Regions from separate parts of the Streptomyces sp. DSM 106670 genome, predicted to be linked through region 4. Evidence: riboswitches for the same ligand, from Rfam matches in the RefSeq annotation. Region 4 holds a riboswitch; each other region holds the start of a gene.
What was found. Region 4 has a riboswitch for cobalamin ahead of ACSMXR_RS31265 (CoA-acylating methylmalonate-semialdehyde dehydrogenase). Riboswitches for the same ligand answer to the same signal wherever they lie in the genome.

Region 1 (4,203 bases), 4.2 Mb from region 4:
CGCCGCGGCCACCTATATGACGTACTGGTGGAACATTCCGCAGTGGCTGTCCGCCCTGGTGTTCACCGTCATTCTCTACGGCGCGAACCTGATCTCCGTGAAGCTCTTCGGTGAGCTGGAGTTCTGGTTCTCCATGGTCAAGGTCACCGCCATCATCGGCATGATCCTGATCTGCGCGGGCGTCCTCACCGTCGGATTCTCCGACGCCGGCGACACCGCGACCGTCTCCAATCTCTGGAACGACGGCGGCTTCTTCCCGAACGGCATCACCGGCACGCTCATGACGCTCCAGATCGTCATGTTCGCCTTCCTCGCCGTGGAACTCGTCGGCGTCACCGCCGGGGAGTCCAAGGACCCCAAGACCGTGCTGCCCAAGGCCATCAACACCGTGCCGTGGCGCATCGCCGTCTTCTACGTCGGCGCGCTCATCATGATCCTGTCGGTCGTGCCCTGGTCCACCTTCAAGCCCGGCGTCTCGCCGTTCGTGAAGGCCTTCGAGGAGATGGGCCTCGGCATCGGCGCCGCCATCGTCAACTTCGTCGTCCTCACCGCGGCGCTCTCCTCCTGCAACTCCGGCATGTACTCCACCGGCCGCATGCTCCGCGACCTCGCCCTCAACGGCCAGGGCCCCCGGGCCTTCACCAAGCTGACGAAGAACGGCCTGCCGCTGGTGGGCACCACGTTCTCCGCCGCCCTGATGCTCGTCGGCGTGTGGATCAACTACCAGTGGCCGGGCGAGGCGTTCAACTACGTCGTCTCCTTCGCGACCATCTCCGGCATGTGGGCCTGGATCATGATCCTGATCAGCCAGATCCGCTACCGCCGCATGGCCGACGCGGGCATGCTGCCGCAGTCCTCGTTCAAGGCCCCCGGCGCGCCGTACACCAGCTGGTTCGCGCTCGCCTTCATCGGCATGGTCATCGTGATGATGGCGATCGACGAGGACGCCAGGATCTCGCTCTACTGCGCACCGCTGTGGGCGCTCATCCTCTTCGTCTCCTACCGGGTGCTCCAGGCGCGCACCCCGGAGAAGACCGGGAAGGCCACCTCCGGCACCCACTGACCCGGGCGGCGGGCCCCACACCGCCCCCTTCCTCCCGGACCGCCCCGGCCTCCCCAAAGGCCGACGGCGTCCAGCATGCGGGCCGTCGCGTACCACCCACCGGTACACGGCGGCCCGCCTGCTTATCCTGGCGCCATGCTGACCATCACCCAGACGCTCTACGACCAGATCGTCGCCCACTCCCGGGCCGACCACCCCGACGAGGCGTGCGGAGTGGTCGCGGGCCCGGCCGGGACGGACCGGCCCGAGCGCTTCATCCCGATGCTCAACGCCGCCCGCTCGCCCACGTTCTACGAGTTCGACTCGGCCGACCTCCTCAAGCTCTACCGCGAGATGGACGACCGCGACGAGGAGCCCGTGATCGTCTACCACTCGCACACGGCGACCGAGGCCTACCCCTCCCGCACCGACGTGACGTACGCCAACGAGCCCGGCGCCCACTACGTCCTCGTCTCCACCGCCGACACCGACGGCTCCGGCCCCTTCCAGTTCCGCTCGTACCGCATCGTGGACGGCGAGATCACCGAGGAAGACGTGCAGGTCGTCGAGGCGTACTGAGCACCCGGGCAGCTCGCGGACCCACCGCACGGGTCTGGCACACTGCACCCCAGACCCGACCACAAGGCAGCAGGAACCAGGAAGCCGGTGCGAATCCGGCACGGTCCCGCCACTGTGACCGGGCCCCCTCCCGTACGGACTCCGACTCCGTGCCGGAGGGCGGCCCGGAAGCCAGGAACTGGCCCGCCGCCTTCTCGCATCGACCAGGGGACGCGGAAATCCCCCGGAGAGGCCCCGCCATGTCCCGGCGCACCCCCGCGCTCATAGCCGCCGCCGTGCTGCTCCCGCTCGCCCTCACCGCCTGCTCGGCCTCGGAGAGCGCCGAGCCCGAAGCCGCGTCCACGAGCGACGGCTTCCCGTACACCGTCAAGAACTGCGGTGTCACCACCACGTACCAGGCCCCGCCGAAGCGCGTCGTGACCATGAACCAGCACGTCACCGAGATCATGCTGGAACTGGGCCTGAAGAGCTCCCTCGTCGGCACCGCCTACCTCGACGACCAGGTCCTGCCGAAGTACGCGAAGGACTACGCCGCCGTCCCGGTCCTCGCCAAGGAGTACCCCTCCTACGAGCAGGTCCTCGCCGCCGACCCCGACTTCGTCTACGGCGGCTACGCCAGCGCGTTCGCGGCAGGCGACGGGCGCGGCCGCGAGGCGCTGAAGAAGTCCGGCATCGAGACCCGGCTGAACACCGAGAGCTGCGCCGAGGCCGACACCCCGATGGAGACCCTCTACGAGGAGATCCGCGAGGTCGGCCGCACCTTCGGCGTCCCCGACCGCGCCGAGGCCTGGATCAAGCAGGCCAAGGCCGACAACGCCGCCACCGCGAAGAAGCTGGCGGACCTGAAGCCGCTCCCCGTCTTCGTCTACGACAGCGGCGACAAGACCGCCTTCACCGCGGGCGGCAAGGGCATCGGCAACGAGCTGATCGAGCGGGCCGGTGGCACCAACGTCTTCGCCGACCTCGACAAGGCCTTCGGCGACGCCTCCTGGGAGAACGTCGTCGCCCGCAAGCCCGAAGCCATCGTGATCTACGACTACGGCTCCACCACCGTCGAACAGAAGAAGAAGCGCCTCCTGACCGACCCGGCCCTCGCCGACGTCCCCGCCATCAAGAACAAGCGCTTCGCGGTCATGCCGCTCTCCGACGCGGTCCTCGGCGTCCGCGTCCCCGCCGCCGTCGACAAGCTCGCGGCCCAGCTCCACCCGGCGGCCACCACCCCGTGAGCTGCCGCGCCTCCGCACCGCGGCGGCCGCTCGGTTACGTCCTGGTGCTCGGCGTCCTCGCCGCGCTGCTGGCCGTCGCCGTGCTCGCCGCCCTCGCCCTCGGCTCCGTCCGCATCCCGCCCGGCCAGGTCCTCGACATCCTGACCGGGCGGGCGGAGGCGAGCCCGTTCCGCACGATCGTCCTGGACGTGCGGCTGCCCCGGGTGCTGCTCGGCATCGTCGTCGGCGCCGGACTCGCCGTCATCGGCACCGTCCTCCAGGCCCTCGTACGCAACCAGCTCGCCGACCCGTTCCTCCTCGGCGTCTCCTCCGGAGCCTCCACCGGCGCGGTCCTGGTGATCGTCCTCGGCATCGGCGCCACCCTCGCCACCACCGTCACGATCCCCGCCGCCGCCTTCGCCGGAGCCCTGCTCTCGCTGCTGCTCGTCTACACCCTGGCGCGCGGCGGAGGCGGCCTCACCACCAACCGGCTCGTCCTCGCCGGGGTCGCCGTCTCCTACGTCCTGTCCGCCCTGACCAGCCTGATCCTGGTCACCTCGGCCCGCGCCGACCACCTCCAGGAAGTCCTCTACTGGACCCTCGGCGGCCTCGGCGCGGCCCGCTGGGACATGCTCGCCCTCCCCGCGATCACCCTGGTCGTCGGCACCGCCGTCCTCCTCACCCTGGCCCGCCCGCTCGACCTGCTCCTGGTGGGGGAGGAGGGCGCCACCGTCCTCGGCCTCGACACCGCCCGCTTCCGGGCCGCCGTCTTCGTCCTCGCCTCCCTGATGACCGGCGTGCTCGTCGCGTACAGCGGGGCCATCGGGTTCGTCGGCCTGATGGTCCCGCACATGGCCCGCATGGTCGTCGGAGCGGCCCACCGCGCGCTGCTGCCCGTGGTCGCCCTCGGCGGAGCGGTGTTCCTGGTCCTCGCCGACCTGGCCGCCCGGACGCTCGCCGCCCCGCAGGACATCCCGGTCGGCGTGCTCACGGCCCTGACCGGCGGCCCGTTCTTCCTCTGGATGCTGCGCCGCAGGCCCGAGGGAGCACCGGCATGAGGCTTCTTCCTGTCCGGACCGGCCGCACGACGCCCTTCCCCGTCCGGAGCGCCCGCACGACGACACACGTACGTTCCGCCGAGGGAGCCCACCCGTGACCACCCTGCGCACCGAAGGCCTCTCGTACGGGACCGGCGAGGGCCGCCATCTCGTCGACGCCGTCGACCTCACCGCCGCCGACGGCGAGACCGTCGGACTCGTCGGCCCCAACGGCAGCGGCAAGACCACCCTCCTGCGCTGCGTCTACGGCACCCTGCGCCCCACCCACGGCCGCGTCCTCCTCGACGGCGACGACCTCGCCACCCTCCCGGTGAAGGCC
Region 2 (4,203 bases), 6.7 Mb from region 4:
CGAGCGCTCGTTGCCGTGGGCCACGGAGGGCACGGCGTCGATGTCCGACTGGTCGGAGACGGAGGTCAGTCCGCGTACGGCGGTTTCCACCGTCGTGCCGAGGTCACCGGAGCCCATGGCGGCGGCGATGTTCAGCGAGCCGAGGTTGCAGGAGATGTCCTTGCCGACGGTCTCGTAGTTCGCCGCGGCGTCGTAGGTGCTGGGTGTGTTGACCTGGAGGATCTCCGAGCACAGGTTGGACATGTTGATCCAGCCGGGGATCGGGTTGGCCCGGTTCACCGTGTCCTCGAACAGCAGGTACGGGTAGCCGGACTCGAACTGGAGCTCCGCGATCGTCTTGAAGAACTCCCGCGCGCTCAGCACGGACTTACGGATCCGGGGGTTGGCGACCAGGTCGTCGTAGTGCTCGCTGACCGAGAGGTCGGAGAGCGGCTTTCCGTACTCGCGCTCGACGTCGTACGGCGAGAACAGGTGCATGTCCTCGTTGCGCTTGGCGAGTTCGAAGGTGATGTCGGGCACGACCACGCCGAGCGAGAGGGTCTTGATGCGGATCTTCTCGTCCGCGTTCTCCCGCTTGGTGTCCAGGAACCGCATGATGTCGGGGTGGTGGGCGTGCAGATACACCGCGCCCGCGCCCTGCCGTGCGCCGAGCTGGTTGGCGTAGCTGAAGGAGTCCTCCAGCAGCTTCATCACGGGCACGACACCGGAGGACTGGTTCTCGATCTTCTTGATCGGCGCGCCCTGCTCACGGAGGTTCGTCAGCAGCAGCGCCACTCCGCCGCCGCGCTTGCTGAGCTGGAGGGCGGAGTTGATGCCGCGTCCGATGGACTCCAGGTTGTCCTCGACGCGCAGCAGGAAGCAGGAGACCAGCTCGCCGCGCTGTGCCTTGCCCGCGTTGAGGAAGGTCGGCGTCGCGGGCTGGAAGCGGCCGGACATCATCTCGTCCACCAGCGCGGAGGCCAGCTGCTCGTCCCCGGCGCCGAGGAAGAGCGCGGTGGCGACGACGCGGTCCTCGTACCGCTCCAGGAAGCGCGAGCCGTCGAACGTCTTGAGCGTGTACGAGGTGTAGTACTTGAACGCCCCGAGGAAGGTACGGAAGCGGTGCCCGTGGGCGTACGCCTGCCGGTACAGGCCCTCCAGGAAGCTCCAGTCGTAGCGCCGGAACGGCGCCTCCTCGTAGTAGTCGTTGCCGATCAGGTGGTCGATCTTCTCCTTCAGCGACCCGAACTCCACCGTGCTCGGATTGACGTGCTGGAGGAAGTACTGCCGGACGGCCTCGCGGTCCTGGTCGAACTGGATGCGGCCGTCGCAGTCGTACATGTTCAGCATGGCGTTGAGCGCGTGGTAGTCCCGGCGGGTGCCGACCGACTCACGCCCGGCGGGCGGCGCGGTGAGCGGTGCGGTGATCGTCGTGCTGATGGTGCTCATGCCCTCGGCCGTGCCAAGGGTTCCTGTCGTGTCCAAAACTTCCGCAGCCCTTCCCTCACGGCACGGACATCGCGGTCCGTGCCCAGCAGTTCGAATCGGTACAGCTCCGGGACCCCGCACTTCGCCGAGATGACCCGGCCGGCCAGGCAGTAGTCCACGCCGAAGTTGGTGTTCCCGGAGGCGATCACTCCGCGCAGCAGCGCCCTGTTCGCCTCGACGTTCAGGAAGCGGATCACCTGTTTCGGGACCGCTCCGGCGCGTTCACCGCCGCCGTAGGTCGGCACGATCAGGACGTACGGCCCGGTGGCCTCGGGCATGCCCTCGCGACGCGGGTGCAGGGGGATGCGGGTGGCGGGCAACTCCAGCTTCTCCACGAAGCGTTTGGTGTTCTCCGAGACACTGGAAAAATAGATCAGACCGCTCAACGGTCGCCGCCTCCTCTCGCTCGTTCCTGTCTCCGTCGTCCGAGGACCGGAGAGGAGCGGCGGCACGCGAGGCGGAGAGCGGGGCGGCGCGAAGGAAGACATGCCGGGCCCGGCTCCGTACGACGGCCACGCGACCCTCCCTCGGGGCCTCGAAGCGCGCGCACCGCAGACGGATGCACGCGCCGGTGGCAGGTCTTCGGACTCGCGGGCCTGTTCCGACGTACGCCAGAACACCTAGTGGCCGTCGCTTCCCGGGCCCGTTTCTCGGGCCCAGTGCGTGTGACGGCGGTCGTTCCCGCTCACCGCTGCGGGGCAGTCCCGGATTTTCACCGGGTTCCCTCTTGCCTCGCGGGACGCCACTGCGCCCCGCGAACCACCAGCAACGCCAACACTACATCTGGAGGGTTGGCGATGCACGCAACCCCAGATGTTGTGTTGCGTGGAAAAGTTAGGTATACCTAACTCCTGCGTGAGCGGCTCGACGGCGCGACCCGTACCGGGTCAGTCACCCCTGGGGCCGCTCTTCCTCCTGGTACGAGTGGCGCTGCCCGGTCCAGGGGTCGGCGATGTTGTGATAGCCGCGTTCCTCCCAGAACCCGCGCCGGTCCCGGGTCATGTACTCGATGCCGCGCAGCCACTTGGGGCCCTTGTAGCCGTAGAGGTGGGGCACGACCAGCCGGAGGGGGAAGCCGTGCTCGGCGGTGAGGGATTCGCCGTTGCGGTGGGTGGCCATGAGCGTCCGGTCGGAGGTGAAGTCGGCGAGGCGCAGGTTGGCGCTGTAGCCGTACTCCGCCCAGGCCATGACATGGGTGACGTCCGGTGCGGGCGGCGCGAGCTCCAGGAGGACCGAGGCGGGCACCCCGAAGAACTCGTGCCCGAGGGTCGACGTGCCGGAGGCGCAGTGGAGGTCAGCGGTGATCGTGGCCTTGGGGAGGGCGGTCACTTCCTCGAACGTCCAGGAGTGCTTCTCCCCCGTCGCGGTGGCGCCGAAGACCTGGAGGCTCCAGCGGTCGGCCCGGAACTTGGGCACGGGCCCGTAGTGGGAGACCGGCCACCCCTTGGCCTCGCGCTGCCCCGGAGGAAGGGCTTCACCTCGCACCGCACACCTCACCCATCGCATGGTGGCAACCGTGCCCGGCGGAGAACCGCATCAGCGAGATCAGATCCGGGCTTCACCTGTCAGATGTGAGCCACCGAGGCGGATTGCCCTCTTGAACGAGATCCACTGTACCCATCTCGCCCCGGGCCTCCTGAACCCCGCCGGGAGGGCCTCAGGCGGAGGCGAGGGAGATCTCGGTCGACTTGATCAGGGCGACGACGGAGGTGCCGACCTTCAGGCCCAGGTCCTCGACAGCGTCCTTGGTGATGGCCGAGGTCAGTTCGCCTCCCTCGACGGAGACCTTCACGGAGCCCATGGCTCCGCCCGTCGTCACGTCGGTGACGGAGCCCGTGAGCTGGTTGCGGATGGAGACTCCCTCGACCGGGCCGGTCGCGAGGGCGACCTCGGTCGACTTCACGAGGGCCCTGACCGCGCATCCTTCGGCCAGGCCCAGGTCCTTGACCGCGTCGGCGGTGATGGCAGCGGTGATGTGCTGACCACCGGCCAGGCGCACCTTCACCGACGCCATGGCTTCGCCCGTGGTGACGGCGGTGACGGTGCCGGGCAGCTGGTTACGAATGGACAGGGTCATGGGAACACGCCTCGCAAAGCCGGAAACCAACAGATGTCACTTCTGTGACCTGCGTTTCCGCCGACGCTACCGGAGAGAAATTCCTCTTCCACGGCACGCGTCGCATCCACCAGCCGAACGGGCGTAATCACCTCGCAATACGTGTCCGCATCGAACTCCGCAACTCGTTCCGCGGATGGCGTCGGACACGGGTTGTCGGCAGGATCGTGGAGAGACGCACCGACCGACCCCGATCACTCACCCGCGGCGCACACCGAGGCACCGGCGAGAACGCGGTTCGACAAGGCCTCTGCCACGTTCGTTAGGAGACAGACATGAAGATGCTGATCAACGTCCTCCAGTTTGGTGCGGCCGCAGGTCAGGGCCATGCTGTGGGACCCCAGGTCAGCAAACACCCAGCATAAGTCAGGAAAGGGCACACCTTGGCGACCAAACTTGTCCGCGGCATGGGCAACTTCTTCAAGTCCTGCGCCTGCAAGCACCAGGGCCGCTGCTCACACCTGTACACCATTCGCTTCCGCAACAGCTCGGGGCGTCAGGTGGAAGAGTCGGGCTTCCCGACACAGGATGACGCCCTCGACCGCCTGACGGCCATCTACAGCGAGAAGCGTCGCACACCCATCCAGCAAGCCGAACTGAAGCGGGAAATAGGGAAGCAG
Region 3 (4,203 bases), 1.3 Mb from region 4:
CCGGCACCCGGGTCGGGCGCTTCATGCTCCAGGACATGCTGGGCAACGCCTACAAGCCGTTCCGCGAGGTCAGCTGGAAGCCGGGCGTCTGGTTCGCCAGCGCCGTCGTGGTCGGCGGCTGGGGCTACTTCCTCTGGGTCGGTGTGCACGACCCGCTGGGCGGCATCAACCAGCTCTTCCCGCTCTTCGGCATCGCCAACCAGCTGCTGGCCGCCGTCGCGCTGGCCGTCTGCACCACGCTGCTCGTCAAGTCCGGCCGGCTGAAGTGGGCGTGGGTCACCGCGGTCCCGCTCGCCTGGGACGTGGCGGTCACCCTCACCGCGAGCTGGCAGAAGATCTTCTCCGAGGACGTGAAGGTCGGCTTCTTCGCCCAGCGCGACAAGTACCAGGCGGGTATCGACGCGGGCGAGGTGCTGGCCCCCGCGAAGAACATGGACGACATGCGGACCGTCGTCACCAACTCCACCGTCGACGGGGTGCTGAGCGCGCTCTTCGCGCTCCTCATCATCGTGGTGCTCGTGGACGCCGGGCGGGTCTGCTACAAGGCCATCCGCGACCCGGAGAGCGTCAAGCTCCACGAGACGCCGTACGTCGAGTCCAGGCTCGTCGCCCCGGCCTCGCTCATCGCGACCCCGGAGGAGAAGGCCGAACTGGCCGCCGCCGGCGTCGGCCCCGAGGGCGGCATCCGCAAGGAGGCCGCGGGAACGGGGAGTCCGACATGACCGTCGCGGACGTCCGGCGGGTGGCGGGACGGATCCGCTGGTACGTCCGTGAGCTGACCGGTGAGTCCACGTACGACCGCTATGTGGCGCACGCGAGGACGCACGATCCGGACGCGCCGGTGATGACCCGCCGCGCGTTCGAGCGCAGCCGCACGGACGCCCGCGAGGCCGATCCGCGCGAGGGCTTCCGCTGCTGCTGAGCACCGTCGGCCGGTCAGCGGGTCCTGGATCCCGGGCCGTCGCCCCTCCCCCGATGGAGCGGGCGGCGGCCCGGCGGCCGTTCCGGTGTCCGTCCACCGTTCGATTTCCCGGTGCACGGACCCCTCACCGTACGAAAAGATGTGCCCATGACATCGCGTTCCCGGTCGCCCCGGCTCCGGCCCCTCCTCCTGACCCTGCCGCTGACGCTGGCACTGGCCCTGGCGGCGACGGGCTGCGGCACCGAGCCCGCGCCCGACACGATGGCGGCGGGCCGGAGTTCCTCGGACGGTCCGGCACCGGACCGGGCGGAGCTGGAGGCGCGGGCGAGCGCCGCGCAGCTCGTCGCGGAGCATGTGTGGGTGACCGAGGCCGCGGGCTACGCCCTGGCGCGCCAGTCGGTCGGGGTGCTCGGTGACGACGGGTTCAGCAGCTCCTACACCGCGCCGGACGGCGGAACGCTCCAGCTGTCGGTGGAGCGCCGCCCGCACGCCGAGGCCGACTGTACGGAGGGCTCCGCGGCCGCGAGCGGTCAGGAGCCCCTGGTGACGTGCGAGCGGGACGGCGAACAGTGGTACCGGGCCACCGAGTCGGGCCATGCGTACGCCTGGGAGCAGGGCGAACTCGTGGTCACGGTGAGCGGGCCGCGCGACAAGGTGGACCGGACGACGCTGCGTTCGGCGGCGCGGGCCGCCCACCGCGCCGACGACCGGGAACTGGACCGGGTGCTGCCGCCGGCCGGGGAGGCCGCCGGGCGGCAGCCGGTCGAGCGCGGCGATCTGCCACCGGTGGGCGACGGCGCGCCGAACAACGATGTGGGAGCGAGTGGCTGATGGATCTGACGATCAGGGTGGCGGAGCCCGCCGAGTTCGCCGTGCTCGGCGGGATCATCGCCGAGGCGTATCTCGGCGACGATCTGCTGGACGGCCCGCAGGACCCGTATCTGCTCAAGCTGCGGGCGGTGGAACAACGGGCGGCCGAGGCGGAGGTGCTGGTCGCGCTCGACGCGGACGGGACGGTGCTCGGCGGTGTGACCTATGCCGCTCCCGGCACTCCGTGGCGCGACATCGCCGGTCCGGACGAGGCCGAATTCCGGATGCTGGCCGTGGCCCGCGCGGGGCGCGGACGGGGCGTGGGAGAGGCTCTCGTGCGGGCGTGCGTCAAGCGGGCCCGGTCGGCGGAAGATGTCCGGGCACTGGTGCTGTCGACGCAGCCGGGCATGCTCGCGGCCCATAGGATCTACCGTCGGCTCGGCTTTCTGCGGACCCCTGAACGGGACTGGGAGCCGGTGCCGGGCCTGCGGCTCATGACCTTCCGGCTGTGGCTGGAGGCGGCGTCCTGAGGGGCGTATTAAATCGACGCGACACAACATGTGGGGGCCGCAGCATCTGGCGGCCCCCACATGTATGCTCGACCTCGCTGTCGTCGCAGGGGAATCCGGTGCGAATCCGGAACTGTCCCGCAACGGTGTGATCAGTGTGTTTTTGCACACCTGAAGTCCGATGACCTGCCGACAGCGCGTCCGGATCGACCGAACCGGATGCCAGACGTCCGGGCCTCGCGGATAGGCCGGTGGACGCCGTCAGCTGTGCTGCCCTGCCCCGGGCTTCGCGCTGCCCGGCTCCCCCGCCTGCTGCCGGCCCCCTGCCGAGCGAGGGAAAGCCCAGTGACCATCGCGCCCGCCGATCCGGTTTCAGCCACCGAATCCGCCGAGTCCACCACGGCCGGTAACGCCCCGAACGACGGACCCGGGACCGCTTTGCTGCGGACCCTGACCGACCTCACCGTCGATCTGCCCGACACCGACCCCGGCCGGGTCGCCGCCGCCGCGCTGCGCGGGCGCAACGCCCGTTCCGACGAGGCCGAGTTGCGCTCGCTGGCCACCGAGGCCGCCGCGGGGCTGATCTCCGAGGACCCGGCGTACTCCCGGCTCGCCGCCCGGCTGCTGACCCGCACAATCGCGGACGAGGCCGCGGGGCAGGGCGCGACGTCCTTCTCCGCCTCGGTCGCCGTCGGGCACCGCGAGGGCCTGATCGCCGACCGCACCGCCGCGTTCGTGGCGCTGCACGCGGCCGCGCTCGACCAGCTCGTCGAGCAGGCCCTGGCGGACGGCGCCGACGACCGCTTCGGCTACTTCGGTCTGCGGACGCTGCACAGCCGTTACCTCCTGCGCCACCCGCTCACCCGCGAGGTCATCGAGACCCCGCAGCACTTCATGCTGCGCGTGGCCGCGGGCCTCGCCGAGGACGAGTCGGTGCGGGCGCTGGACGAGGTCGCCGCGCTCTACGGGCTGATGAGCAAGCTGGACTACCTCCCCTCCTCCCCCACCCTCTTCAACTCCGGTACCCGGCACCCGCAGATGTCCTCCTGCTATCTGCTGGACTCGCCGAAGGACGAGCTGGACTCGATCTACGACCGCTACCACCAGGTGGCGCGGCTCTCCAAGCACGCGGGCGGCATCGGTCTGTCGTACTCCCGCATCCGTGCCCGGGGTTCGCTGATCCGGGGCACAAACGGGCACTCCAACGGCATCGTGCCGTTCCTCAAGACGCTGGACGCCTCCGTCGCGGCGGTGAACCAGGGTGGCCGGCGCAAGGGCGCGGCGGCGGTCTACCTGGAGACCTGGCACGCGGACATCGAGGAGTTCCTGGAGCTCCGCGACAACACCGGTGAGGACCAGCGGCGTACGCACAACCTGAACCTGGCGCACTGGATCCCGGACGAGTTCATGCGCCGGGTCGACGCGGACACCGAGTGGTCGCTGTTCTCCCCGGCGGACGTGCCCGAGCTGGTCGACCTGTGGGGCGACGCGTTCGACGCGGCCTACCGCGCGGCCGAGGCCAAGGGCCTGGCCCGCAGGACGATTCCGGCGCGTGAGCTGTACGGCCGGATGATGCGGACCCTCGCGCAGACCGGTCAGGGCTGGATGACGTTCAAGGACGCCTCCAACCGGACCGCGAACCAGACCGCCGAGCCGGGCCGGGTCGTGCACTCCTCGAACCTGTGCACGGAGATCCTGGAGGTCACCGACGACGGCGAGACGGCCGTCTGCAACCTGGGCTCGGTCAACCTGGGCGCCTTCGTGGCGAACGGCTCGATCGACTGGGAGCGTCTGGACGCCACCGTGCGTACGGCCGTGACCTTCCTGGACCGGGTCGTCGACATCAACTTCTACCCGACCGAGCAGGCCGGGCGCTCCAACTCCCGCTGGCGGCCGGTCGGCCTGGGTGCGATGGGCCTCCAGGACGTCTTCTTCCAGCTGCGTCTGCCGTTCGACTCGCCC
Region 4 (4,203 bases):
AGTTGCGGAGCACCGGCCACATTTCGGTCGAGCGCCTCGGCCGCCTGCCGTACCAGGGCGCGGGCCGCCGCCAGCTCGGTCGCCATGTCGGCCAGCCGGAACTGCAGCGCCTGCGAGTCCAGCAGCCGGGCGCCGAACGCCTCCCGGTCCGCGAGATGGGCGAGGCTCCGGTCCAGCGCGCTCTGCGCACCGCCCAACGAGCAGGCGGCGATGCCCAGTCGGCCGCCGTTCAGGCCGTTCATCGCGATACGGAAGCCGCCGCCCTCCTCGCCGAGCAGCCGGTCGGCCGGGATCCGCACCTCGTCCAGCAGGACCTGCCGGGTCGGCTGGGCGTTCCAGCCCATCTTCTTCTCGTTGACCCCGAACGACAGCCCGGGATCGTCGCGTTCGACGAGGAACGCGGAGATGCCCCGGGGCCCGTCGTCGCCGGTGCGGGCCAGCACGATGTAGATATGCGAGGCGCCTGCCCCGGAGATGAACTGCTTCGTCCCCGTCAGCACCCAGTGGCCGCCGTCGCGGACCGCGCGGGTGCGCAGCGCGGCGGCGTCGGACCCGGCGCCCGGCTCGGTCAGGCAGTAGCTGCCGAGCTGCTCCATGGTGCAGAGCGCGGGCAGATAGCGGCCGCGCTGGGCCTCGCCGCCGTACCGGTCGATCATCCAGCCGACCATGTTGTGGATGGAGAGATAGCCCGCGATGGACGGGCAGCCGGTGGCCAGGGCCTCGAAGACCAGGACCCCGTCGGAGCGGGAGAGCCCGGAGCCGCCGAGTTCGTCGCGTACGTAGACGCCGCCGAGGCCGAGTTCCGCCGCCTTGCGCAGGACGTCGACGGGGAAGTGCTTGTCCTGGTCCCAGGCGACGGCGTGCGGGGCCAGGTGTTCCTGGGCGAAGTCCAGGGTCGTCTCGACGACCGCGAGCTGGTCGTCGGTGAGGAGCGTGGTCACGGCACTCATCCCATGGTCGGAATCGTGAAGCTCGCGCCGTCCCGGATTCCCGAGGCGGGCCAGCGCGAAGTGACGGTCTTCGTACGGGTGTAGAAGCGGATGGCGTCCGGACCGTGCTGGTTCAGATCGCCGAAGCCGGACCGCTTCCAGCCGCCGAACGTGTGGTACGCGACCGGCACCGGGATCGGCACGTTGACGCCGACCATGCCGGTGTCGACGCGGCGGGTGAAGTCGCGCGCGGTGTCGCCGTCGCGGGTGAAGAGCGCCACGCCGTTGCCGTACGGGTGCTCCGAGGGCAGCCGCAGCGCCTCCTCGTAGTCGGCCGCGCGGACCACGGACACCACCGGGCCGAAGATCTCCTCCTGGTAGATCCGCATGTCCGGAGTGACCCGGTCGAAGAGCGAGGCGCCCGCGAAGAAGCCGTCCTCGTGACCCTCCAGGGTGAAGTCACGGCCGTCGACGACCAGTTCGGCGCCTTCCTCGACGCCGAGATCGACATAGCCGCGGACCCGCTCCACCGCGTCGCGGCCCACCAGCGGCCCGAAGTCGGCGTCCGGGTCGTCCGAGCGGCCGATCCGCAGCTCGGCGATCCGCTCGGTGAGCCTGGCGACCAGCGCGTCGGCGGTGGCCTCGCCCACGGGCACCGCCACCGAGATCGCCATGCACCGCTCGCCCGCCGATCCGTAACCCGCCCCGATCAGCGCGTCCACCGCCTGGTCCAGGTCGGCGTCCGGCATCACGATCATGTGGTTCTTCGCCCCGCCGAAGCACTGCGCGCGCTTGCCGTGGGCGGCGGCGGTGGCGTAGATGTGCGCGGCGATCGGGGTCGAGCCGACGAAGCCGAGCGCCTTGACGCGCGGGTCCTCCAGCAGGGTGTCGACCGTCTCCTTGCCGCCGTTGACGACGTTGAGCACCCCGGGCGGCAGCCCCGCCTCCAGGAACAGTTCGGCCAGGCGCAACGGCACCGACGGGTCCCGCTCGGAGGGCTTCAGGATGAAGGCGTTTCCGCAGGCCAGAGCGGGGGCCGCCTTCCACAGCGGAATCATCGCGGGGAAGTTGAACGGGGTGATGCCCGCGACGACGCCGAGCGGCCGGCGCAGCGAGTGGACGTCGATGCCGGACCCGGCGTTGTCGCTGAACTCGCCCTTCACCAGGTGCGGGACACCGGCGGCGAACTCCACCACGTCCAGTCCGCGCGCGATGTCGCCGTGCGCGTCCGCCACGGTCTTGCCGTGCTCGGAGGAGAGCAGCCGGGCCAGCGCGTCCTTCTCCTGCTCGACGAGCTGGAGGAAGCGCAGCAGCACCCGGGCGCGGCGCTGCGGGTTCCACTCGCCCCACTCGTGCTGGGCCTCGGCCGCGTCGGCGATGGCCGCCTCGGTCTCGGCGCGGTCGGCCAGCGGTACCCGGGCCTGGACCCGGCCGGTGTTGGGGTCGTACACATCGCCGTAGGCGCCCGAGGTGCCGGGCGTCTGCTTGCCGCCGATGAAATGGGTGAGTTCGCGGACCATGGAAAGCCTGCTCTCGTCGGTGAGATCGTCAGGTGAGATCCGGGGATGGCACGCGGCGGCTCCGGCGCACGGCGCACCGTCGGTGCGCGGGCGCGAAGGGGCCTGCCGTGGGTGGGACGCGAAGGGCGTGGGCCGTCAGGGGGCGGGAAGAACCGCTCGCCGGGACGGGCCTGCGGGGCCGGGCATGCGGACCGGTGCCATGCGTGTCTGCTCCATCCTCGTGGAAACACGGAACATCCCGCGGCCGGTATCCTGACTCCCGGATCGACGCCCGTCCTCATGCCTTCCCGACGGCGGCTTCGCCGTCAGTGGCGTGTCCTGCGAGGACGAACTCCCCGGTCACAGTGGCGGGACCGCGCCGGATTCGCACCGGCTTCCCTGACACCACGGGCCTTGAGGGCGTCCGGCTGCGCACCGGCCACCCCGCTGCCCCGAAGATATAGTTGGACGTCCTAGTAAGTCCACCCCGGCTCGCCCCTGGCATGATCGGCCGACATGAGCTACGCACCGCGCCACGTCCTCGTCATCGGCATGGGCGCCGGAGACCCCGACCATCTGACCCTCGCCGCGGTGAAGGCCATGCGCCGGGCCGACGTCTTCTTCGTGCTCGGCAAGGGCAAGGAGAAGGAGTCCCTGACCCGGCTGCGGCGGGACATCCTGGACGAACACCTCACCGGCCCCTACCGCGTCGTGGAGGCCGAGGACCCGTGGCGGGACCGCACCCAGCAGGACGGCGGGCGCTACGCCTCGGCGGTGCACGACTGGCGGCAGCGCCGCGCCGACATCTGCGAACGCCTGATCATCGAGGAGCTCGCGCCGGGGCAGTGCGGAGCCTTCCTGGTGTGGGGCGACCCCTCGCTGTACGACAGCACCCTCGCGATCCTCGACGACATCCGGGGCCGTGGCACGGTGGAATTCGGCCATGAGGTGATCCCCGGCATCAGCAGCGTCTCCGCCCTCGCCGCCCGGCACCGCGTCACCCTGAACGGGGTCGGCCGCCCCATCCACATCACCCCCGGCCGGCGGCTGGCCCAGGGCTTTCCCGGGGACGACGTCGACATCGTCGTGATGCTCGACGGCCATGAGACCTTCACCCATCTGACGGGCAGGGGGCTGTGGATCCACTGGGGCGCGTACATCGGCACCCCGGACGAGATCCTCGTCTCCGGCCCGCTCGACGAGGTGGCCGAACGGATCAGCCGGCTGCGCGCGGAGGCCCGCGAGCGGCACGGCTGGATCATGGACACCTATCTGCTGCGCCCGGCGCCGGACGCCACGGACGCCTGAGGCCACGGACGGGCGACGGGTCCACGTCGAGGCGCGGGCGGCAGCGGCCTCCGCACCTCGTCGTCGGACCGGCGGGGTGTCAGCGCCGGGTCTCGTGCGCCCGGATCACGCCGAGCCCGTGTCCCAGGCTCGGGCACTCGGCGGTCAGGTCGTCGCCCCGCACCAGATAGTTGTGCACCCGGCCGTCCGTCGGCCGCTCGATCGCGCGATACAGCGTGCCGTTCACCGTGATCGTCCAGTCGTCGCCGTCCTGGGCCCATCCGACGGTCTTCTTCATAGGGCGTTTTCCTTTCCTCTGGTCGAACGTCGCCGGGGTCCGGCGGCCGTGTAGTGGGAAGAAGAACGGCTTGTGACGCTCCGTGGTTCCGCGTTCTCTACGCCATTCGGTTACATCTGGGTCACTGCCTCCGCACAGTCGAGGTCCACGACCTGACCGGTGGTCAGGGAGCGCGTGACGAACGGCGGAA

Region 1: it holds a riboswitch for cobalamin, as region 4 does, so the genes downstream of both, ACSMXR_RS12645 (ABC transporter substrate-binding protein) here and ACSMXR_RS31265 (CoA-acylating methylmalonate-semialdehyde dehydrogenase) in region 4, are expected to answer to the same signal.
Region 2: it holds a riboswitch for cobalamin, as region 4 does, so the genes downstream of both, nrdI (class Ib ribonucleoside-diphosphate reductase assembly flavoprotein NrdI) here and ACSMXR_RS31265 (CoA-acylating methylmalonate-semialdehyde dehydrogenase) in region 4, are expected to answer to the same signal.
Region 3: it holds a riboswitch for cobalamin, as region 4 does, so the genes downstream of both, ACSMXR_RS25535 (ribonucleoside-diphosphate reductase subunit alpha) here and ACSMXR_RS31265 (CoA-acylating methylmalonate-semialdehyde dehydrogenase) in region 4, are expected to answer to the same signal.

Annotation. Positions count from the first base shown of each region.
Region 1 covers NZ_CM147704.1:2,850,313-2,854,515, reverse strand. The annotation lists gene ACSMXR_RS12655 (amino acid permease) at 1-1,063, shown strand, start outside; gene ACSMXR_RS12650 (M67 family metallopeptidase) at 1,199-1,621, shown strand; cobalamin riboswitch at 1,640-1,822, shown strand; gene ACSMXR_RS12645 (ABC transporter substrate-binding protein) at 1,861-2,847, shown strand; gene ACSMXR_RS12640 (FecCD family ABC transporter permease) at 2,844-3,884, shown strand; gene ACSMXR_RS12635 (ABC transporter ATP-binding protein) at 3,979-4,203, shown strand, end outside.
Region 2 covers NZ_CM147704.1:334,010-338,212, forward strand. The annotation lists gene nrdE (class 1b ribonucleoside-diphosphate reductase subunit alpha) at 1-1,428, opposite strand, end outside; gene nrdI (class Ib ribonucleoside-diphosphate reductase assembly flavoprotein NrdI) at 1,425-1,853, opposite strand; cobalamin riboswitch at 2,024-2,247, opposite strand; gene ACSMXR_RS01410 (molybdopterin-dependent oxidoreductase) at 2,359-2,952, opposite strand; gene ACSMXR_RS01415 (TOBE domain-containing protein) at 3,125-3,544, opposite strand; gene ACSMXR_RS01420 (hypothetical protein) at 3,967-4,203, shown strand, end outside.
Region 3 covers NZ_CM147704.1:5,734,410-5,738,612, reverse strand. The annotation lists gene ACSMXR_RS25555 (carbon starvation CstA family protein) at 1-722, shown strand, start outside; gene ACSMXR_RS25550 (YbdD/YjiX family protein) at 719-922, shown strand; gene ACSMXR_RS25545 (hypothetical protein) at 1,070-1,753, shown strand; gene ACSMXR_RS25540 (GNAT family N-acetyltransferase) at 1,753-2,262, shown strand; cobalamin riboswitch at 2,296-2,449, shown strand; gene ACSMXR_RS25535 (ribonucleoside-diphosphate reductase subunit alpha) at 2,587-4,203, shown strand, end outside.
Region 4 covers NZ_CM147704.1:7,055,098-7,059,300, forward strand. The annotation lists gene ACSMXR_RS31260 (acyl-CoA dehydrogenase family protein) at 1-950, opposite strand, end outside; gene ACSMXR_RS31265 (CoA-acylating methylmalonate-semialdehyde dehydrogenase) at 947-2,449, opposite strand; cobalamin riboswitch at 2,675-2,853, opposite strand; gene cobF (precorrin-6A synthase (deacetylating)) at 2,945-3,736, shown strand; gene ACSMXR_RS31275 (hypothetical protein) at 3,816-4,013, opposite strand.